Regions from separate parts of the Alteromonas sp. RW2A1 genome, predicted to be linked through region 2. Evidence: predicted binding sites of a transcription regulator. Region 2 holds the regulator's gene; the other holds the start of a gene.
What was found. The regulator FNR, encoded in region 2, switches genes on or off when oxygen is low (the NO sensors DNR and NnrR bind a similar motif). The targets are predictions, from matches to a motif close to TTGATCTAGATCAA.

Region 1 (5,628 bases), 1.1 Mb from region 2:
CTTAAGGAAAGTGAATCGGCGTTCCTTAAACAATCTGCTATTAACTACGTTATTTTGAAAGACGAATATATCGAAGATACCAAATAGCCGTTTGCTAGCCATACAAGCACTATTGAACTTACGCCTTCTTATTCAATACTATCTGTAGAAGGCTATTTTTATATTCTAAAGATTCTCTGCGCTCTTTTTACAAATAGCGTTTACTCGTTCTGTATGTCACTGGTTATTTATAAGCTCACGGACCTTGTTCACTATGGCATTAGTTTTTGGCTGTTTTCCAGTCCATATAGAAAATGCAGCAGCAGCTTGCTCAACTAACATGCCCAAGCCGTCTAAACGCTTTTTGACTCCATATTTATGCGCCTCTTGCATAAACACGGTCGGCGAGTTTTTATAAACCATGTCGTAAACAACTTCGCATTCATCTAATAGTGCTTCAGACATATGGCAGGGTAACTCTTGATGCAAACTCGCAGCCGTTGAATTAATAGTTATATGCGGCTTTATAGCGGCAATATCATCTAGCGCAACGACATCTAAATTTGAGTTGCTCACGGCCGCGGAAATTTGCTGCGCTTTTTCTAATGTTCTATTGGTAATGATTAACTGAGCAACTGAAGCTTCTAATAAGGGAGATATTACGCCACGTGCCGCACCACCCGCGCCAATTAACAGCACACGCTTATTCTCGAGCTGTACATTGTTGTTCAACAAATCATTAACTAACCCAACGCCGTCTGTATTGAAACCTTTAATCGAACCATCCGGACACTTCATCAGCGTGTTTGCGGCCTGTGCGTCTTGCGCTGCCTGGTCATCTATATTTGCCATATTAAACGCATCGAGTTTAAACGGCATAGTAACGTTACAACCAACCGCCTCTGGTTGTGCCAAAAACGATGACGCCTTTTCAACGAAGCCATCAACTGGCGCTAATATTTTTTCATATGAAATGACCTCTTCACATTGTTCAGCAAACATTTGATGAATGGTTGGTGATAAACTCTGCTCAATAGGATTTCCAAATACGGCGAATTTTTTCATGGGAATACGTAACTTCTTTAATATAAAACGAAAGGGCGAAAACCGCGTAGATGAGACTACACCATATTACCGCATAGGTGGAGAGGAGAAAGTTCGAGAACTAGCAAATAGGTTTTATGATGTAATGGAAACCGATCCACTAGCCGCAGAGTTACTGGCTATGCATCCAATGCCTCTTGATAGAATACGGCACGTATTCTTTCTTTACTTGAGTTTATGGATGGGAGGTCCCGATGACTATCAACAGCAATTCGGCCACCCTAGATTGAGAGCTCGCCATTTGCCTTTTAATGTCACTCCAGCTTTAAAAGAGCAATGGATGTACTGCATGAGAAAGGCAATGTTTTCTACTACAGATGACATTATGCTTGCGAACAAGCTGCTTCAGGCATTAGAGCAACTGTCTAGCCATATGATTAATTCAAAATAAAAAAGCGCGTTACTGAACCGTATTGTCCTAAAAGATAAAAATCAAATAGAGGCAAACTCAGTGACGCGCAGACTTTTTAACGGTTTATGCTCTTTTTGGCATATTTCGCAGTTGCATAGCATTGCGTTTGGTTAGAAAGTATAACCAACCGACACAGTATAAACCCAAGGGTCAATTTCTATATCGTTTACCGCACCGCTGGCTTCACCAACTTTAAAGCTGGCTTCTGTGTCAATATCGATAAAGCGAACCGACGCGTTTACATGCCATTTGTCATCAACAATATAATCCATACCCACTTGAGCAGATAAGCCAAAAGAATTATCCAGTGATAAATCGCTCAGGCCAGCTTGGCTATTTGCCGAAGTAAATTCTTCGTCGAAGATAAACGTGTAGTTAATGCCCGCGCCAACATAAGGTTGAAATGCTGAGCTGGCATCGTTGAAATAGTAGTTAGCGGTTAATGTTGGCGGAAGGTGTGTTACCTCACCAAGCTTATTGCCAGTGCCCAATGGATCGGCCACTGAAAACTCAACATCGTGTTTGAACGGCGTCGCTGCAAGCAATTCAATATTGATGTTGTCTGTAACAAAGTAGGCTATGTTAAGACCAAGCTGCGTATCGTTTCCGATATTCAACGCAACGCCCAAGTCGGCGCCACCCGCAACAATATTAGAGGTAGATTCGTCTGGCGCTACAGTTGTTAAACCGCCTCGAACAAGCCAGTCACCTTGTTGATGAGCATTAGCGAACGGAGCAACAGCCGCTAGAGCAAGACAGATTGCTGATATAGTTTGTGTGCGCATAGTGTGTCTCTCGTGTATTTAAATAAGATGGCGCCACTTTAACGCCTGTAGTACGAGAGGTGTTGATCTAGCGCAAGTTTCGCTAGCTACTGAATACGCTTCAGATTCAATGTTGATTTAGATCAAAAGAGAAGGTTGAAAACACGTAGCCGAGGGGGCTTTCAACACGGCTACGCTTCACTTTGTGCGTAAAAAGCTCGCATGATAATTGGATTAGTTAAGACTAATGACAACAACTCAGCTTTCGTTACCAGTCTGTTGGCTTCAACCAATCTGTTAATTTTGCTTCTGCACTGCCAGAGGCCGGAGAATAACAATATTCCCAGCGCGCTAATGGCGGCATAGACATTAGAATAGACTCGGTTCTCCCCCCGGTCTGTAAGCCAAATAGCGTGCCGCGGTCGAACACTAAGTTAAACTCTACGTAGCGTCCTCTCCGGTAAAGCTGAAAGTCTCGCTCTCTCTCACCATACGCAGTATTTTTTCGTCGCTCAATAATGGGCACATAGGCATCAATATATCCGTTACCCACTGCCTGCATAAAGGCAAATGATTGGTCAAACCCCCACTCATTCAGGTCGTCAAAAAACAGTCCTCCAACGCCACGAGTTTCATTGCGATGCTTGAGATAAAAATAGTCGTCGCACCACTTTTTATATTTCGAGTAAATATCGTCTCCAAAAGGCAAGCACAACTTTTTAGCGGTGTCGTGCCAATGTTGAACATCTTCTTTGAAAGGATAAAACGGCGTGAGGTCAAATCCACCACCAAACCACCAAATGGGTGATTCGCCCTCTTTTTCTGCAATAAAAAAGCGAACATTGGCGTGAGACGTAGGCACATAAGGATTATGAGGATGAATAACCAATGATACCCCCATTGCCTGAAAATTCCTGCCAGCCAATTCTGGGCGATTAGCCGTTGCAGATGCTGGCATTTGGCTACCAAATACATGGGAGAAGTTTACCCCACCCTGCTCAACCACATTGCCATTTTTCATGACACGAGAGCGACCGCCGCCGCCTTCTTCTCGAACCCAGCTGTCTTCAGCAAATTGTCCCTTACCATCGGCCAACTCTATAGTTTGGCAGATAGTATCTTGCAGGTTTAGTAGATAAGACTTTACTGCTTCAATAACCTCGGCGGCATTTTTGCCATCAAGTAATTCTGCTGACATCATGATCTGATTATTTCTCCTGTGTCTCCATCTCTTATCGTGCTGGGTTTGTCATTCCCTCCTACTTCGCCATCAACATAAGTAACAGAGTTGCCAAATATATCTCTCGCTTCTTCGATAGAACGGGCCGGTGGCTGCCCTGCTAAGTTTGCGCTGGTAGAAACAATAGGTTTGCCTAGTTTATTACACAGACCTGTGACTACAGCGTGATTTGTCACTCGAACTGCAATTTTATCATGAGAGCCCGTTAGCCACTCAGGAGCCGTTTTCGACTTAGGTAATAACCAGGTTATGGCACCAGGCCAACTTGAAAATATGTCAGTACGCCGGTGTTGTGGCACCGCCTCGTCATCGACATAGGGAAGCAACTGACTATAGTTAGCAGCAATCAGAATAACGCCCTTTTCTACAGGGCGCTGCTTTGTCTTCAGTAGGAAATCCACTGCGGCTTTGTTATCTGGGTCACATCCAATGCCCATAACGGCCTCTGTGGGATACACCAAAAGCTTACCGGCGTGAAATGCTTCAACAATAGGATCGCTGCTAGCTGCCCCTTCGTCATCCGGGCTGTATATATCTACGCTCCCGTTTTGGGTATCAGACATTGTTTGTTATCTCTAAGTGATGTTTATTTTTTAAAGCCGCATAAAGGCTGAGGGCATGCATATTCACTTTTTTTGTGAATTAATACGCCCCAACCACATTCTGGACACGCTTCATTGATGGGTTCAGAATTTAGCACATATCTGCATTTGGGATAATGATTACAGGCAAAAAACTGTTTCCCATATTTGCTGGTGCGGGAAATTAATTCACCCACTTTACATTTTGGACAATGAACGTGGGTTTCTTCTTGTTGCTTAAGCGGTGCAATGAAGTGGCAAACTGGAAAATTGGTACAGCCAATAAACATACCATAGCGGCCTTTCTTAATTCCCAGCTCTGATGAGCAATCAGGACACGTTACTCCGTCTAACGTTTTGAGTAGGGTGGTTTGATTATCGTGTAAGGGTTTACTGAAATTACAGGCAGGATAAGCAGTGCAACCAATAAACGGACCGCTTTTGCTATTTTTTATATGTAACGGCTTACCGCAGTCAGGACAATCACCAAAACTGTCTTCTAGTGCGTGCTCATTTGCTGAAAATAACGAGTGGTCTATTTTAGGCATGGTGGGATAACGTGGATAACTGCGTAATGATAAAAGCCACCACTGCAATACTGTAGGGCGGCTACTGGCTTATCATTGGAGTGCATTAATGAAGAACGCCGTCTGGCTCTTCAAAAAGCAAATCTTCCATTTGGGCATACGCTTTTTCTTTTCCTGGTACATTAAACAGCACCATAAGCACAACCCACTTTAAATCTTCTAGACAGAATTCGTTAGAATCTATTTCCATTACTCGATCGATGACCATTTCTCGAGTAGAAGCATCGAGCACGTTAACTTGCTCAAGGAACATAAGAAAGCCTCTGCACTCTACGTCTAAACGCATTTGCTCTTCATGCGTGTAAATGCGGCTTAAACTTGTATTAATTCCCTTACAAAAATAAGGCTTAATGTCTGTTTCTTGCAAAGCAGCTAATTTTTCTAACCACGCGAGCGCCTTATATATCTCATCATGATGAAAACCAGCCCGCACTAACTCGTCGGTCAGTTCATCTTGATCGACACGTATTTCAGTCTCACTATGGATGAAATTTTCAAACAGATACATGAGGATATCGAACATTTTAATTGCCCCTCAATTTAATGTAACCGCCAGGGACAGCAGTTACTAAATCGCACAACTCGTATTCTAGTAATAATGCCATGGCCTGCTGGACAGGCATGGAGCCGCGCTGCGCTATAACATCTATTGCGGTAACGTCGTAATCCACACTAGCTAATAATTTATCAGTTGCCAAGCTATTCAATTCACTTTTTTCACTTTCAACGCACCTACTCTCTTTTTCAGGTAACGCCTCAATGGCTAATTCGTCGAAAATGTCATTAACATTCGTAACTAATTTAGCGCCCTGTTGAATTAACCAATGACATCCTTGGGCATGCGTATTAAAAATACTCCCGGGAATAGCAAAAACATCTCGCCCCAGATCTGCGGCCATATTTGCTGTTATCAAGGTACCGCTTTGAATTTTTGCCTCTACCACCAGCGTACCTAAAGACA
Region 2 (13,214 bases):
AAACAGATGCTGGGGATATTTGGTGTCTTTTTTCTTTTGTTTGCCACAGTGCCACTTACTTTCGGCCTGTCGCTTATTTGGGTCTTGCCATTTTATTTCAGTACTATGGGCCTTATTTATGAGGAGCTGGTAGGCGAGCAGGGGGCAAACGTAATAACATCAGGAAGCGACGTTAAAGAGTCGAATTTTAATGCATAAACGCGAAACCTTTAAGATTGTCCTCATAACACTGGGTGTTTTGGCGGTCATAGTGATCAACGCGATAATTTTCAAAGAGGGTACGCCAGATATTCTGGACGTGCCGCAAACCGTTAAGGCTAATAAGCCGGTACCAGACTTTTCTAAATACAACCAAATAGCAGAAAAGAAGGCTGCGTTTTTCGACTATCTAAGGCCAGAGGTAGAAAAACAAAATGCGTATCTGCTTACGCTGCGTCATTATGTTCAAACTTTATATCGCAAGGCGCTGGCGGATGAGTCGTTTAGCGAAGAGGATATTTCTCGACTGGCATGGCTAGAAAAAGAATATAGAGTTGATGCAGAGCTGCCCCTTAAAACAAGGCTGCTTAATTTACTACAGAAAATTGATGTCTTGCCTGTGGAACTGGTACTTGTTCAAGCTGCAAATGAATCAGCTTGGGGAACTAGCAGGTTCGCCCGCAAGGGGTATAACTTTTTTGGGTTATGGTGCTTCACAAAAGGCTGTGGTTTTGTGCCTAACAGACGAAATGATGACGCATCTCACGAAGTGGCTAAGTTCGAAAATTTATCTCAGGCGACTTATACCTATATGCGTAATTTGAACAGGCATGATGCTTATAAAGATTTACGCGAAATCCGCAGTCGCTTGCGCGCAAATCAAATTGCCATTAGTGGCGTAGCGCTTGCAGAGGGTCTGATGAAATACTCTGAGAGAGGAGCGGCATACGTGGAAGAATTACAAAATATGATCAAGTACAACGAGGAGTTTTTAAGCGAATGATACGGGTAGCTTTGGTGTTGCTTTTAGGGCTTATGACGGTTGATTCAACGGCGGAAACCATTGACGTTGAATATAGCCGGTTTTATAGCCATGTTAAAAAATTAGATAACGAAGACACCCAAGCTTTGCAGTTTGCGTTTGGTTTTCTTCGCGTCGGCGAAGGGCGCTTATGTGGCGTAAGTAGTGCTGAAATTGTCACAGATAAAAAAACGATGTCATTAGATGTCAGCGACGAGGGGCGATTTACCGTACCTACTGAAAGAGCACTTAAACTTGCCGACGCGCTTGTGCGAATTTCCCTTGATGAAGCCGCTAACGTGTGCGACATGTCCGTTCAATTGGAAACCAAACCTGAATATCTCAAAACCCGCTACACCCAAGAGGAACTTGAGTTTATTTATTCGCAATATGAAGCGTTTTTCAACGAAATGGGAAGTTTTCTATCTTTTATGATGCCAACGGTAAAAGGGCTGATGATTCAATTTAGGGATGAGAATCTAGACCACACTACACCTCAAGGTGTCACCATTAATAATGGCGTTTTGCACCTTGAACAAGAGTGGATCAGTGAGGCGAGGGGGTTGTCATTACCTCAAGCCCCTCTTCGTATTACTGCTATGGCCTCAAGTTAATAGCTGGTAGCGAATTTGTTCTGCGAGTCGGGTGATGGTTTCTTCACCCTTCTGGCAAAGCTCTTCTGCGCGGTGAAACTCCATAATACCCACATCGGTGAGTTGAGGCTCTATAAGAATGTCAGGTGGGTCTCCGGCGAGACGGGAGCGCGTTACACGAGCCTGCAGTATCTCCAATGAGCTGCTCATTACGCTCATTATACCCGGCGGATTTTTCTTATTCACCTTTGCTGGTACTTCGGTAAATTCTTCTTCTACTTTTTCAATAACCTCAGCGCCCAGTGAATCGCTATTTTCTTGTGAATGACCATCGTTCTGTGACTCATCTTCCGATTTACTATCAGGGGTAAACCACTGCTTGAGAACGTTCTGGCTTTTGGTGAAAAAGTCTTCGGTTTTTTGCTGGTTATCTTCGTGATCCTTGCGAAGTTTTTCTAAGCGAAGAGGTCTAAAGTCGGCGTTGAGGTTTACTGCGATTACAAAATCTGCTCCCAACTGTCGACATAAATTCACAGGCACCGGGTTAACGACAGCCCCATCAACAAGCCAGCGGTCTTCGTAAGCAACCGGAGAGAAAAGTGCAGGGATAGCACAAGAGGCCTGAATAGAATTACCAACCGGGCCAGAGTCGAATACCACCTCACGCCCAGTATATAAATCGGTAGCGACAGAAGCGAAAGGCTTGTTCATTGCCTCATAGCTGTCTGCACAAAATTCACTGGCCAATTTGTCGAAGACTTTTTGGCCGCTTGCAAGGCCGCCTCGACGCAAACCAACGCCCATTAGTGCAAGCACCTGCCAATCGCTGAGCGAGCAGGCCCATTCTTTTAAGCCTTCTAGTTTGCCGCTAGAGTAGGCTGCTCCAACATATGCACCAATAGAACAGCCCGCCACAATGTCAATCTTAACACCCAGCTTTTCAAGAGCTTGTATAATTCCAATATGGGTCCAGCCTCTTGCTGCACCAGCTCCTAATGCAATTCCAATTTTCATTAACGTGGTTCCATAATGTTTACTATGTCGATAACTTCAGAAGAGTCTGGCATTTGAGCGTTATCAGGCACATTAAATGTAGGCTGGTCGAAACCAATATCACCGTCTTTTACGGGCCCTTCCTGAGTAGTAATAGACTTAAAGTCATATAAGTTACTGTCAACTAAGTGCGAGGGAGCGACATTTTGAAGTGCACTGAACATAGACTCAATGCGGCCAGGAAAGCGTGCGTTCCAATCTTGCAACATGCCCTTGATATGCTGTCGCTGTAGATTTTCTTGCGAACCACATAAGTTACAGGGAATAATGGGAAAGTCGGAGGCTTCTGAATACGCCTTAATATCGTTTTCAGTGCAGTAGGCTAGTGGGCGTATAACAATGTGTTCGCCATTGTCGCTCACTAGTTTTGGCGGCATTGATTTTAACTTCCCACCATGGAACATGTTGAGAAAGAAAGTTTCCAGCATGTCATCGCGGTGATGGCCAAGGGCTATTTTTGTTGCACCAAGTTCTTTTGCCGTGCGATATAGAATACCTCTGCGCAATCTTGAGCAAAGCGAACACGTGGTTTTTCCCTCTGGGATTTTATCTTTAACAATGGAATAGGTGTCTTCTTCCACTATTTTGTAATCTACATTTACGCTGTCCAAGTAATTAGGCAAGATATGTTCAGGAAAGCCAGGCTGCTTTTGGTCTAAATTTACCGCGATAATGTCAAAGTGGATAGGCGCAACACGTTTTAAGAACATGAGTATATCGAGCATGGTATAGCTGTCCTTGCCACCGGACAAACACACCATTACCTTGTCGTTTTCTTCAATCATGCCAAAGTCGGCTATCGCTTTACCCACATTACGGCGAAGACGCTTTTGTAGCTTATTGAAACTGTGCTTTTGCTTACTTTCCTGCGCAGCAGAAGACGACGTATTAGCGCCGTTAGTGCCTAAACTCATAATTAACTAACTTGGTTCGTGTAAAAGCCGCCATTATACAATAAAGCGGCTTTTGTTAACTACGGTTGTGTCCAGAATTTCTTCAACCGATTGAGGGCGAAACAAATGTCTCAGCGTTGCTAGATCGTATAAGGCGATACAAACCCGTTAGGTTTAATTGCTAATACATCACAGTTAAGAGCATCAATAACGTGCTCTGCGGTGTTGCCTATTAGCGCGGCAGATATACCAACCCGTCCTACCGTGCCTATGATCACCAGTTCGGCATCTATGTCCTTGGCAACTTGAGGGATAACGCGTTCAGGTAAACCTTCTTTTACGATACATTTGTCAGGAGCAACCCCATGTTTCGCCGCGTGTTTGTCCATTTCATCATGATGATGATTTTTAACTGCGCTGTGATATTTGTCAGAATCGAACTCTGGCACCTCAATGGCAATATTCAACGGTGTGGAAGGGTAACTATTCACTAAGTTAACGTGGCCTTTTAACAGCCTTGCATACTCGTTCGCGATCACGGTTATTTTGTCGTTGAGTGCAGCATGTTCCTCATCTTCACTGCCTACATTCACTGCAGCTATTATTTCGCCATCTTCCGGCCAGTCGTGCTCTTTTACAAGGAGAACAGGGCGAGGACACTTTCTCATTAGATGCCAGTCGGTTGGCGTAAACAACACTGAGGCGATGTCGTCGTGGTCTTTCGTTGCTTTAACCACTAAGTCTATTTGGTTATTGAGTGCGTAGTAAATGATGGCTTCGTGGGCTCTGTTATTCCACTCAACAACAATATCAATGTTGGAAAAGCCTTGTTCCTTTAATTGTTCCCCAAGCCACTTCGATTGATCCTTTGTAACTGCGTCTCGCATAGTATCACGCTCGTCGGGACTAAGCATGGTCGTCATATCATAAGAGAGGTCATAAACTACCATCATGGCAGTCACGGTGGCGCCGGTTTTTGAGGCAAGTTCAAGAGCTCGACTTAATGCGGGCTGATTATCTCGCTCTGAATCAACAATTGCCAAAATGTGATTACACTCAATCATAATGTCTCCTTCTTATGAAGCAATACATTAAGTGTAATAGACAATAGCGAAAGTGTGGGTTGTTTTAGATCAATATTTTAACAGTTGCAACGGTTAAGCTGTTAACCGTTGCAAACAATACTGGGGCCTTTTAGCGCAGTTACCTTGCCATCAATAGCATCGAAGTCGAGGATAGTAATCAGTTTCCCATCTACTTTTATCAGCTTTTCTTTTTGAAAACGGCTTAACAAACGACTAATGGTTTCAATGGTAAGACCCAGGTAATTACCAATTTCATTACGGGTCATTGTAAGATGAAACTCTCGGAGTGAAAAACCACGCTCTTCAAAACGCTGAGAAAGATGAGAGATGAAATAGAGCAAGCGCTCCTCGGCTGTTCGTTTATTGAGCATCATGATCATGTCGTGATCTTGTTTTATCTCAGCACTCATAAAGCTCATAATCTGATGGCGTAATTTAGGAAACTGAACTGCCATCTCATCTAGTGTTTCGTAGGGTAATTCGCAAACCATGGCGGTTTCTAACGCCTGAGTATAACTTTGATGCCTACTTTCGCGCAGTGCGTCGAAACCGACGATGTCACCAGGAAAATGGAAGCCAGTAATTTGCTCTTCGCCGTCTGAATTGGTAACAAATGATTTAAACGAGCCCGTTCTTACTGCAAACAATGAAGTAAAGGTATCGCCATTGTTTATTAGCGTGTCGCCTTTATGCAGAGGTTTTTTACGCTCAATGATATCGTCTAACGATTCGATTTCTGTCTTATTCAAAGCCACTGGCAAACATAAATGACTAAAGCTGCAGTTTTGACAGTGGATAGAGAATCCGCTTCCTTTGCTCATAATTTCTATTCTCTTAGGATGAACATGGGTATATGTTACAACACCATTTAAGATAATGCGCTATAAATAAGATAAGCTGCATACAAGGCCATGGCCGATGCAATACCTTGACGCACAATAATGTGTCTAAAGCCTCTCACAATATACTGGCTGCCAGCGCCCACAGCAAGTAATGTTGGCAATGTGCCCAAACCAAAAAAGAACATAATTCCAGCGCCTTGTATCGCAGAGCCTGCAGCAAGAGACCAAGTTAAAGTGGAATATACAAGCCCACAGGGTAACCACCCCCAAAGAAAGCCATAAGGTATTGCGCTTAAGGGCGTTTTAAACGGGAGAAAGCGTTTTGAAATGGGCTGAACATATTTAAATAGATGCTTTCCTGCACTTTCAAGCGCTGTTAATCCAGTCCACCACTTCCCTAAATAGCAAGCAAGTAGGAAAAGCATCACACCGCTTAGCAAAGAAAGGACGTAATTCGCTAGTGGTACAAAATCGGTGGCTATTTTACCAAGAGCGCCGGTAATCGCACCAGCAAGTGTATAGCTTGCAATACGGCCACTGTTGTAAGCAAGGGTGAAAGGAAGTGCAGGCTTATCTTTCGGAGTTACCATGCGCAAGGCAGATACTATGCCCCCGCACATACCAACGCAGTGAACCCCGCCAGCTAGTCCAATAAGGAATGCAGAAAGATAGCTAATCTGATCCATTTTTTTCGTTTTCTTGCTGAATTCGCTTGCGCTGTTCTGCGAGTTTCTTTTCCTCAGGTGAGAGGTCATCGTCGAACAAAATACTGTAGCCCTGTCGATCTAGATCTTCAAACTGATTCGATTTTACCGCCCAAAAAAAGATTACCACGGCAAGGGCGACAATAATAATAGCGATAGGAATAAGTACATAAATAATGCTCATGCTATTTGCTCAATAATCGGGTTGAATTGGTAACGACAATAATACTGCTTAATGACATGCCAACAACGGCCATCCACGGCGACAAAAGCCCTGAAACCGCAAACGGTAGAATGATCAGGTTATACAGCACAGACCATCCGATATTTTGACGAATTTTCGTTTTTGCCTTGTGGGCAGTTTCAATTAACAGTGGGACGGAAAGAAGCTGGTCGCCAAGAAGAATAACATCTGCGGCAGTTTTAGCTACATCCGTTGCATTGCCTACCGCAATAGCTACATCGGCGCTGGCAAGAACCGGAGCGTCATTAATACCATCTCCCATCATCATCACTTTCTTATTGCGTGACTGAAGCAGCCGTACCTCTTCAAATTTCTGCTCAGGAGTAAGTCCACCCATTGCCATCGAAACGGGTAGGGAAGCGGTTAGTTCGTTTACGTTTTGTTGTGTATCGCCACTTAACACGACCAAGTCATTATGAACGGCAAGTGCATCTAATGTGGTTTTGGCGTCTTTTCGTAGACTATCGCTTACTTGAAACGCCGCTACTAATTTGCCGTCTGTGGCTAAATATACATTGGCTGATATCGGCAACGACTCGGGACTTATCTCACAAAATGCCGCCGAACCCATTGTAAAATTAGCGCCGTTTATTTCGCCACTAATTCCGCCGCCCGGAGTGACTGAAAATTGGCTTACCCTGTGTAATACATCGCCAGAGAAGGCATTGGCAATAGGGTGCTCAGAACGTGATTCTAGAGCAACCGAAATTTCCCACGCTTTGGTGCTGTCGACCGTGTCTGCGTACCAGTCTTGCTTGATGCTAAACTTTCCTTGCGTGAGAGTACCGGTTTTATCAAGAGCAACGGTATTTATCGTGGTAATTTGCTCTAGGGCGTCAGCCCTTTTTAACAGAATGCCTTGTTTGTTGAGTTTTGCCATTGCGCAGGTTAATGCAGAAGGCGTAGCAAGGCCTAGAGCACAAGGACAAGTGGCTACTAATACAGAAATGGTGATCCAAAAAGCATCAGCATTGCCGTTATAGGTCCAGTAGCTATAGGTTAATAATGCGATTAACAAGACTGCACTGACAAAGTATCTCGAAAACTCATCGGCCAGTTGCGCAGCTTTTGGTTTACTTGCCATGGCGCTGGCCTGAAGGCGCATTATTTGATTTACCAAGGCATTTTTGAGTGTATGTGTAACCGTTACCGTTAGCGTCCCGTCACGGCAAATTGTGCCGCCGTAAACGGTACTTTTGGCATGTTTTACGACAGGATCAAATTCTCCTGTTAGCATAGATTCGTCGACAGACGCACTACCTTCTTCAACTAGCCCGTCAACAGGAATGGTAGCGCCCGGTTTTATTACCACCACATCATTGGGTTTAAGCTGCTTTGCCAAGCATTCACTCATGCTTCCGTCGGGCAGCAATTTAGTTGCTGATACTGGAATATATTGCATCATATTTGCAGATATCTGTGCGGCACGATGCCGACTTCTGTGCTCTAAAAATCGACTTAGAAGCAACAGAAATATAAACATACAGATAGACTCAAAATACACTTCTCCTTGTTCGAGCAGTGTAGAGCGAATGCCCGCAATGTAGGTGCCGAAGATGGCTATTGTGACTGGCACGTCCATATTCACGGTTCTGGCGCTTAAGGCTTTTGCTGCACCCACATAAAAAGTACTCCCCGAATACAGCACCACGGGTGTGGTTAGCGTTAAGGCTACCCAGTAAAAATATTGACGAGTTTCTAATTCAATAGCGCCAAACCAGTCGAAGTAAAGGCCCGTCATTAGCATCATTACCTGCATGGTCATGATGCCGGCTAAACCAAGCTTTTTAATAAATACCTTTTCTTCACGTTTGTAACTGGCTTCATGCTCGTCGGGGTGGAAGGGAGAACCGGAGTATCCAATTCGCTTCAGAGTGGAGAGAATTTGGCTTAACTTAATTTTTGATTCTGACCAAGTGACTAATGCTCTGCGCTCTTGAACATTAACAGCAACCTGCTGTATGCCGTTCACTTTAGCGAGTTGCTTTTCAATCAACCAACCACACGCAGCACAAGTAATACCCTCGAGAGTTAATTGAATTTGCTTGTGCTGCCCCTCATCGTAAACAAACTCGTCTTGAAGGGTTGGGTCGTCGTACACTTTTAGTCTATCGAGAGTGTCGAGAATGCTATCATCCGATTTTTGCGCGGGCTCTGTTCTAAACTGGTAATAATCTTCTAGGCCGTTGTTAACAATGGCTTCAGCAACGGCTTGACAACCAGGGCAACACATTTGCCTGGTTGCACCCAGTACAACAGTTTCATAACATTTGTCGTCATCATTGGGTAAACCGCAGTGATAACAGTTGGTCTCTTTCATTAAGGATTAAACTTTATAACGTCGGTATTAGGAAGTATCAGTGTGTTCTCTATTTTCCAGCTTTCATCTACAGGTGTTAGAGATACCTTCCATTTTCCATCTAAGTTCTCTTCTATGTAACCGCGATAAATACCGTTGGCGTCGCGGCTGAGTAGGGTACTTACGTCTTTTTCTTCTAGCGTGACGTGGTAGAAATTAAGTTTTAAGGCATTGCCCTCTGCTGGAATACCAGAATGGAATTCCAGCGCAATACTGCCATCGTTGATAGTGAGATCTGACGTCATATTAAGTCTGCGAGCAACATCTTCCTTATCCAGACGAGCATTAATAGCTTTACCTTCTTTGTAATAGTCATCAACCACTAAACTGTCTTCGGTTGAAATCGCAAGATTTAAAAGTACGCCGCCCATAACCGCTGTTATCACAGGTACAGCAATAAGAAACCAGGGCCAAAATTGTTTATACCAAGGTGTATTCATTAATAGATAATCTCGATGTTATTTGCTAACTGCATACGCATAGACACTCTTTTGTTTTACTTTTTTCTGCTTTGCTATTTTTAGGGCGTCAGTTGTACTCAACTACTGCCGCGCTATAAAAACACAAAAATATCTATGGGTATGACGTTAATCTAGATGTGAACGTAAATTCCTTTTCCATCAAATCCTTAAGCATCAATTCCTTTAACATTCACGCTGTCGTATTTTCTCATATCGAGTAGGGTGAGGCTTGCGCCTCATCCCTCTCACAGAACCGTACGTACGGGCCTCGTATACGGCTCCTGCATACTTCATATCACTTGCTAGCCCTTGCCATTCGGATTATCTTCCCCTCAGTCAGGGTGATTCAGGTTTCTTTCAACCTGACGGGTTTGCCAGCTTCGCTGGGCAAACAAAAAAAGCCCCGCAGTAACGGGGCTTTTTGCGATATTTAGCGATTCATATATTAATCATTTGAAAGGCTGTAAACATAGGCTGCAACGACATGAATTTTGTCTTCACCTAGAGTTTTCTTAAACGCTGGCATTACGCCATTACGACCATAAGTAAGCGTTTCTGTCACTGCTCTGTGACTGCCGCCGTATAGCCAGATGTTGTCTGTAAGGTTAGGAGCGCCAAGCATTTGATTACCCTTACCATCCATACCGTGGCATGCAGCACATGCAGCAAAGCGGGCTTTACCTGCTTTCGCAAGCTGTGGATCTACATCACGTCCGCTCAGACTTAGTACGTAGTTAACCACTTCGTCTATGCCGTCTTCGCCCATAGCATCCAGCCATGCTGGCATTGCAGCGCGTCGACCGTTTATCAGCGTCTCAACAATTTTGTCACCTGAACCGCCATACAACCAATCGTCGTCGGTAAGGTTAGGGAAGCCGCCGTTTTGACCGCGAGCATCAGAACCGTGGCACTGAGAGCAATTCTGTAGGAACAAACGCTGACCTACTTTGTTTGCCTCTGGATCATTCGCCAGCTCTTCAACCGGAATTTGCGCATAAGCTTCGAAAATTGGGTCAAATTTATCGGCCGCATAGTCTAACTCGCGGTCGTATTGAACCAATCTGCCTTGCTCTTTTGCGTCAATTCGCGCTTGCATAGACTCTTCTAAAGACTGAATATTTTGGTGAGAGCTCTTCCAACCTAATAAACCTTCGTAAGCACCTAAACCGGGATAAAGTGCCAGATATAAAAAGCCCCAAACGATGGTGATGTAGAACATAATTGTCCACCAGCGAGGAAGTTGATTATTCAACTCCTCGATACCATCAAATTCGTGACCCATTGACTCTCCTTCTGGTACACCTGTCTGGTTAGAAAGACACCAGCGCAGAAGGAAGTAGCAACCAATGATTGACCCTATGGTTATCACTGAAATCCAAATTGTCCAAAACATACTCATGAGTTCAAGACTCCTGCTAATCTTCTTTTGATTTTTCTTTTTCTTCGTCTGCAAACGGTAGGTTTGCGGCTTCATCAAACTTTTGCTTGTTGCTGCTACTAAATGCCCACCAAACTATGCCAATGAAGCAAACAAAGACGATGATAGTAAAAATGCTGCCTATAATTCCTTGGTCCATATTATTTCAAATGTGTGCCAAGAGATTGTAGATAAGCAATAAGGGCCTGCATTTCTGATTTACCCTGTACTGCCGCTTTTGCTCCTGCGATATCTTCATCGGTGTAAGGAACACCAAAGCCGCGGAACACTTCCATTTTCTCTGCAGTCAACTCGCCGTTAAGCGTGTTTTCCGCTAGCCAAGGAAAACCTGGCATATTCGATTCTGGAACAACATTGCGAGGATTAAGCAGGTGAACACGATGCCACTCGTCGCTGTAACGACCACCAACGCGAGCAAGGTCAGGGCCAGTACGTTTTGAACCCCAAAGGAAAGGGTGTTCCCATACTGATTCACCAGCAACACTGTAGTGACCGTAACGCTCTGTTTCTGCGCGGAAAGGGCGAACCATTTGACTGTGACAACCTACACAGCCTTCACGGATGTAAATGTCGCGGCCTTCTAGCTCAAGCGCTGTATATGGACGTAAGCCCTTTACCGGTTCCATTGTTTGCTGCTGAAACATCAACGGCGTGATTTGAACCATGGCACCAAAGCTGATTGCAACCAAGATCAATACGGTTAAAAGGCCAACGTTTTTTTCAATTAACTCATGTGGATTTTTCATTATTCGTCTCCTCAGTTACGCCGGCTGTGTCGCTGGGTCTATAGCGATACTGCCTTTAGGGGCACGAACAGTCTTCCATGTGTTGTAAGCCATAACGAGCATGCCCGCAACAACGAAACAACCACCAATGAAACGAACCACGTAGAATGGCTTAGACGCCTCTAGCGATTCAACAAAGCTGTATGTCAGCGTACCGTCAGCGTTTACTGCGCGCCACATTAAACCTTGAAGTACACCCGACATCCACATTGCTACGATGTAAAGTACAACACCGATCGTTGCGAACCAGAAGTGAACATTAACAAGACGCGTGCTGTACATTGCTGGCTGGTTAAATAGCACTGGAATTAAGTGGTAAACAGAGCCGATTGACACCATAGCAACCCAACCTAACGCACCAGAGTGAACGTGTCCGATAGTCCAGTCTGTGTAGTGTGATAGTGCATTTACTGTTTTTATTGCCATCATAGGGCCTTCGAAGGTAGACATACCATAGAAAGACAGTGAAACAATAAGGAAACGCAGTACAGGGTCGGTACGTAGTTTATGCCATGCGCCAGATAGCGTCATTATACCGTTAATCATTCCGCCCCAAGAAGGCACGAATAGAATGATAGACATCACCATACCAAGTGACTGCGTCCAATCTGGAAGAGCAGTGTAGTGCAAGTGGTGAGGGCCAGCCCAAATATAAAGAGAAATCAGTGCCCAAAAGTGAACGATTGACAATCTGTATGAGTAAACCGGACGGCCAGCTTGCTTAGGAACGAAGTAGTACATCATGCCTAAGAAACCTGCGGTTAAGAAGAATCCAACCGCGTTGTGGCCATACCACCACTGCATCATAGCGTCTACAGCACCTGCATATAGGGAGTAAGACTTGGTGAACGATACTGGAATCACCATGCTGTTACCAATGTGCAGAACTGCAACAGTAAGCATGAACGCACCTAGGAACCAGTTGGCTACGTAAATATGGGATACTTTTCGAATAACCAGCGTACCAAAGAAATTAATGATATAGGCAATCCAGACAAGGGCAATCAGGATATCGATTGGCCATTCAAGTTCCGCGTATTCTTTAGAGCTGCTTAAACCCATAGGTAGGGTAATAACAGCCAAAACGATAACGGCTTGCCAGCCCCAGAAGGTAAATGCAGCGAGCTTGTCACTGAACAACCTAACTTGGCAGGTACGTTGAACGATGTAGTACGACGTCGCAAATAATGCGCAGCCGCCAAAGGCAAAGATAACAGCGTTAGTGTGCAAAGGACGCAAACGCGAAAAAGTTAGCCATGGTGTGTCAAAGTTGAGCATAGGTGCAAATAATTGCGCGGCAATGAATACCCCCAGTCCCATACCAATGATACCCCAGACTATAGTCATGATGGTAAATTGCCTAACTACTTTATAATTGTAATCAGGTTGTGCTTGGCTTGTCTCACTCATTTTAATGAATCTTCCACTTCAAATGAACTATGGTCTCCAACTGCCAAAATAGTGCGGTTGAAACGCGTATCATCAAATAATAACGCTTCACACCGAGCTCGGAAAGAGTAATAATTATTGTCTCCAAGCCAGTTGGTCCGCGGATAATAAGGTTTTTGATAACAAAAAGATACCATAAACTAGCTTCCCTTGATCTCTATCAATAAAGAAATACACAAAATTTAAGAAATGATAAAAAACAGTAACAAAAAAAGATCAAAATTTTTACAAAAGCAAGCTCCATTGCTTGTGATTTTGGTTGTTGCTGTGTGTGTGTACATAGCACACAGTTATCAATCTTCTTCTCA

Region 1: BM528_RS00155 (OmpW/AlkL family protein) is a predicted target of FNR. The motif match lies at 2,393-2,406, and genes of this name have one in related genera.

The regions. Positions count from the first base shown of each region.
Region 1 is NZ_CP018031.1:28,777-34,404, reverse strand. Features, by position in the region: gene BM528_RS00170 (gamma carbonic anhydrase family protein) at 1-87, shown strand, start outside; gene aroE (shikimate dehydrogenase) at 217-1,044, opposite strand; gene BM528_RS00160 (group II truncated hemoglobin) at 1,043-1,474, shown strand; gene BM528_RS00155 (OmpW/AlkL family protein) at 1,606-2,280, opposite strand; gene hemF (oxygen-dependent coproporphyrinogen oxidase) at 2,528-3,460, opposite strand; gene BM528_RS00145 (Sua5/YciO/YrdC/YwlC family protein) at 3,457-4,062, opposite strand; gene BM528_RS00140 (DNA topoisomerase family protein) at 4,086-4,628, opposite strand; gene BM528_RS00135 (DUF494 family protein) at 4,714-5,190, opposite strand; gene dprA (DNA-processing protein DprA) at 5,192-5,628, opposite strand, start outside.
Region 2 is NZ_CP018031.1:1,153,369-1,166,582, reverse strand. Features, by position in the region: gene BM528_RS05255 (stress protein) at 1-198, shown strand, start outside; gene BM528_RS05250 (glucosaminidase domain-containing protein) at 191-982, shown strand; gene BM528_RS05245 (DUF2987 domain-containing protein) at 979-1,614, shown strand; gene BM528_RS05240 (patatin-like phospholipase family protein) at 1,606-2,607, opposite strand; gene ttcA (tRNA 2-thiocytidine(32) synthetase TtcA) at 2,607-3,560, opposite strand; gene uspE (universal stress protein UspE) at 3,680-4,603, opposite strand; gene fnr (fumarate/nitrate reduction transcriptional regulator Fnr) at 4,705-5,445, opposite strand; gene BM528_RS05220 (sulfite exporter TauE/SafE family protein) at 5,493-6,152, opposite strand; gene ccoS (cbb3-type cytochrome oxidase assembly protein CcoS) at 6,139-6,354, opposite strand; gene BM528_RS05210 (heavy metal translocating P-type ATPase) at 6,356-8,734, opposite strand; gene BM528_RS05205 (FixH family protein) at 8,734-9,213, opposite strand; gene ccoP (cytochrome-c oxidase, cbb3-type subunit III) at 9,680-10,633, opposite strand; gene BM528_RS05195 (cbb3-type cytochrome oxidase subunit 3) at 10,650-10,811, opposite strand; gene ccoO (cytochrome-c oxidase, cbb3-type subunit II) at 10,813-11,418, opposite strand; gene ccoN (cytochrome-c oxidase, cbb3-type subunit I) at 11,434-12,867, opposite strand; gene BM528_RS05175 (hypothetical protein) at 13,156-13,214, shown strand, end outside.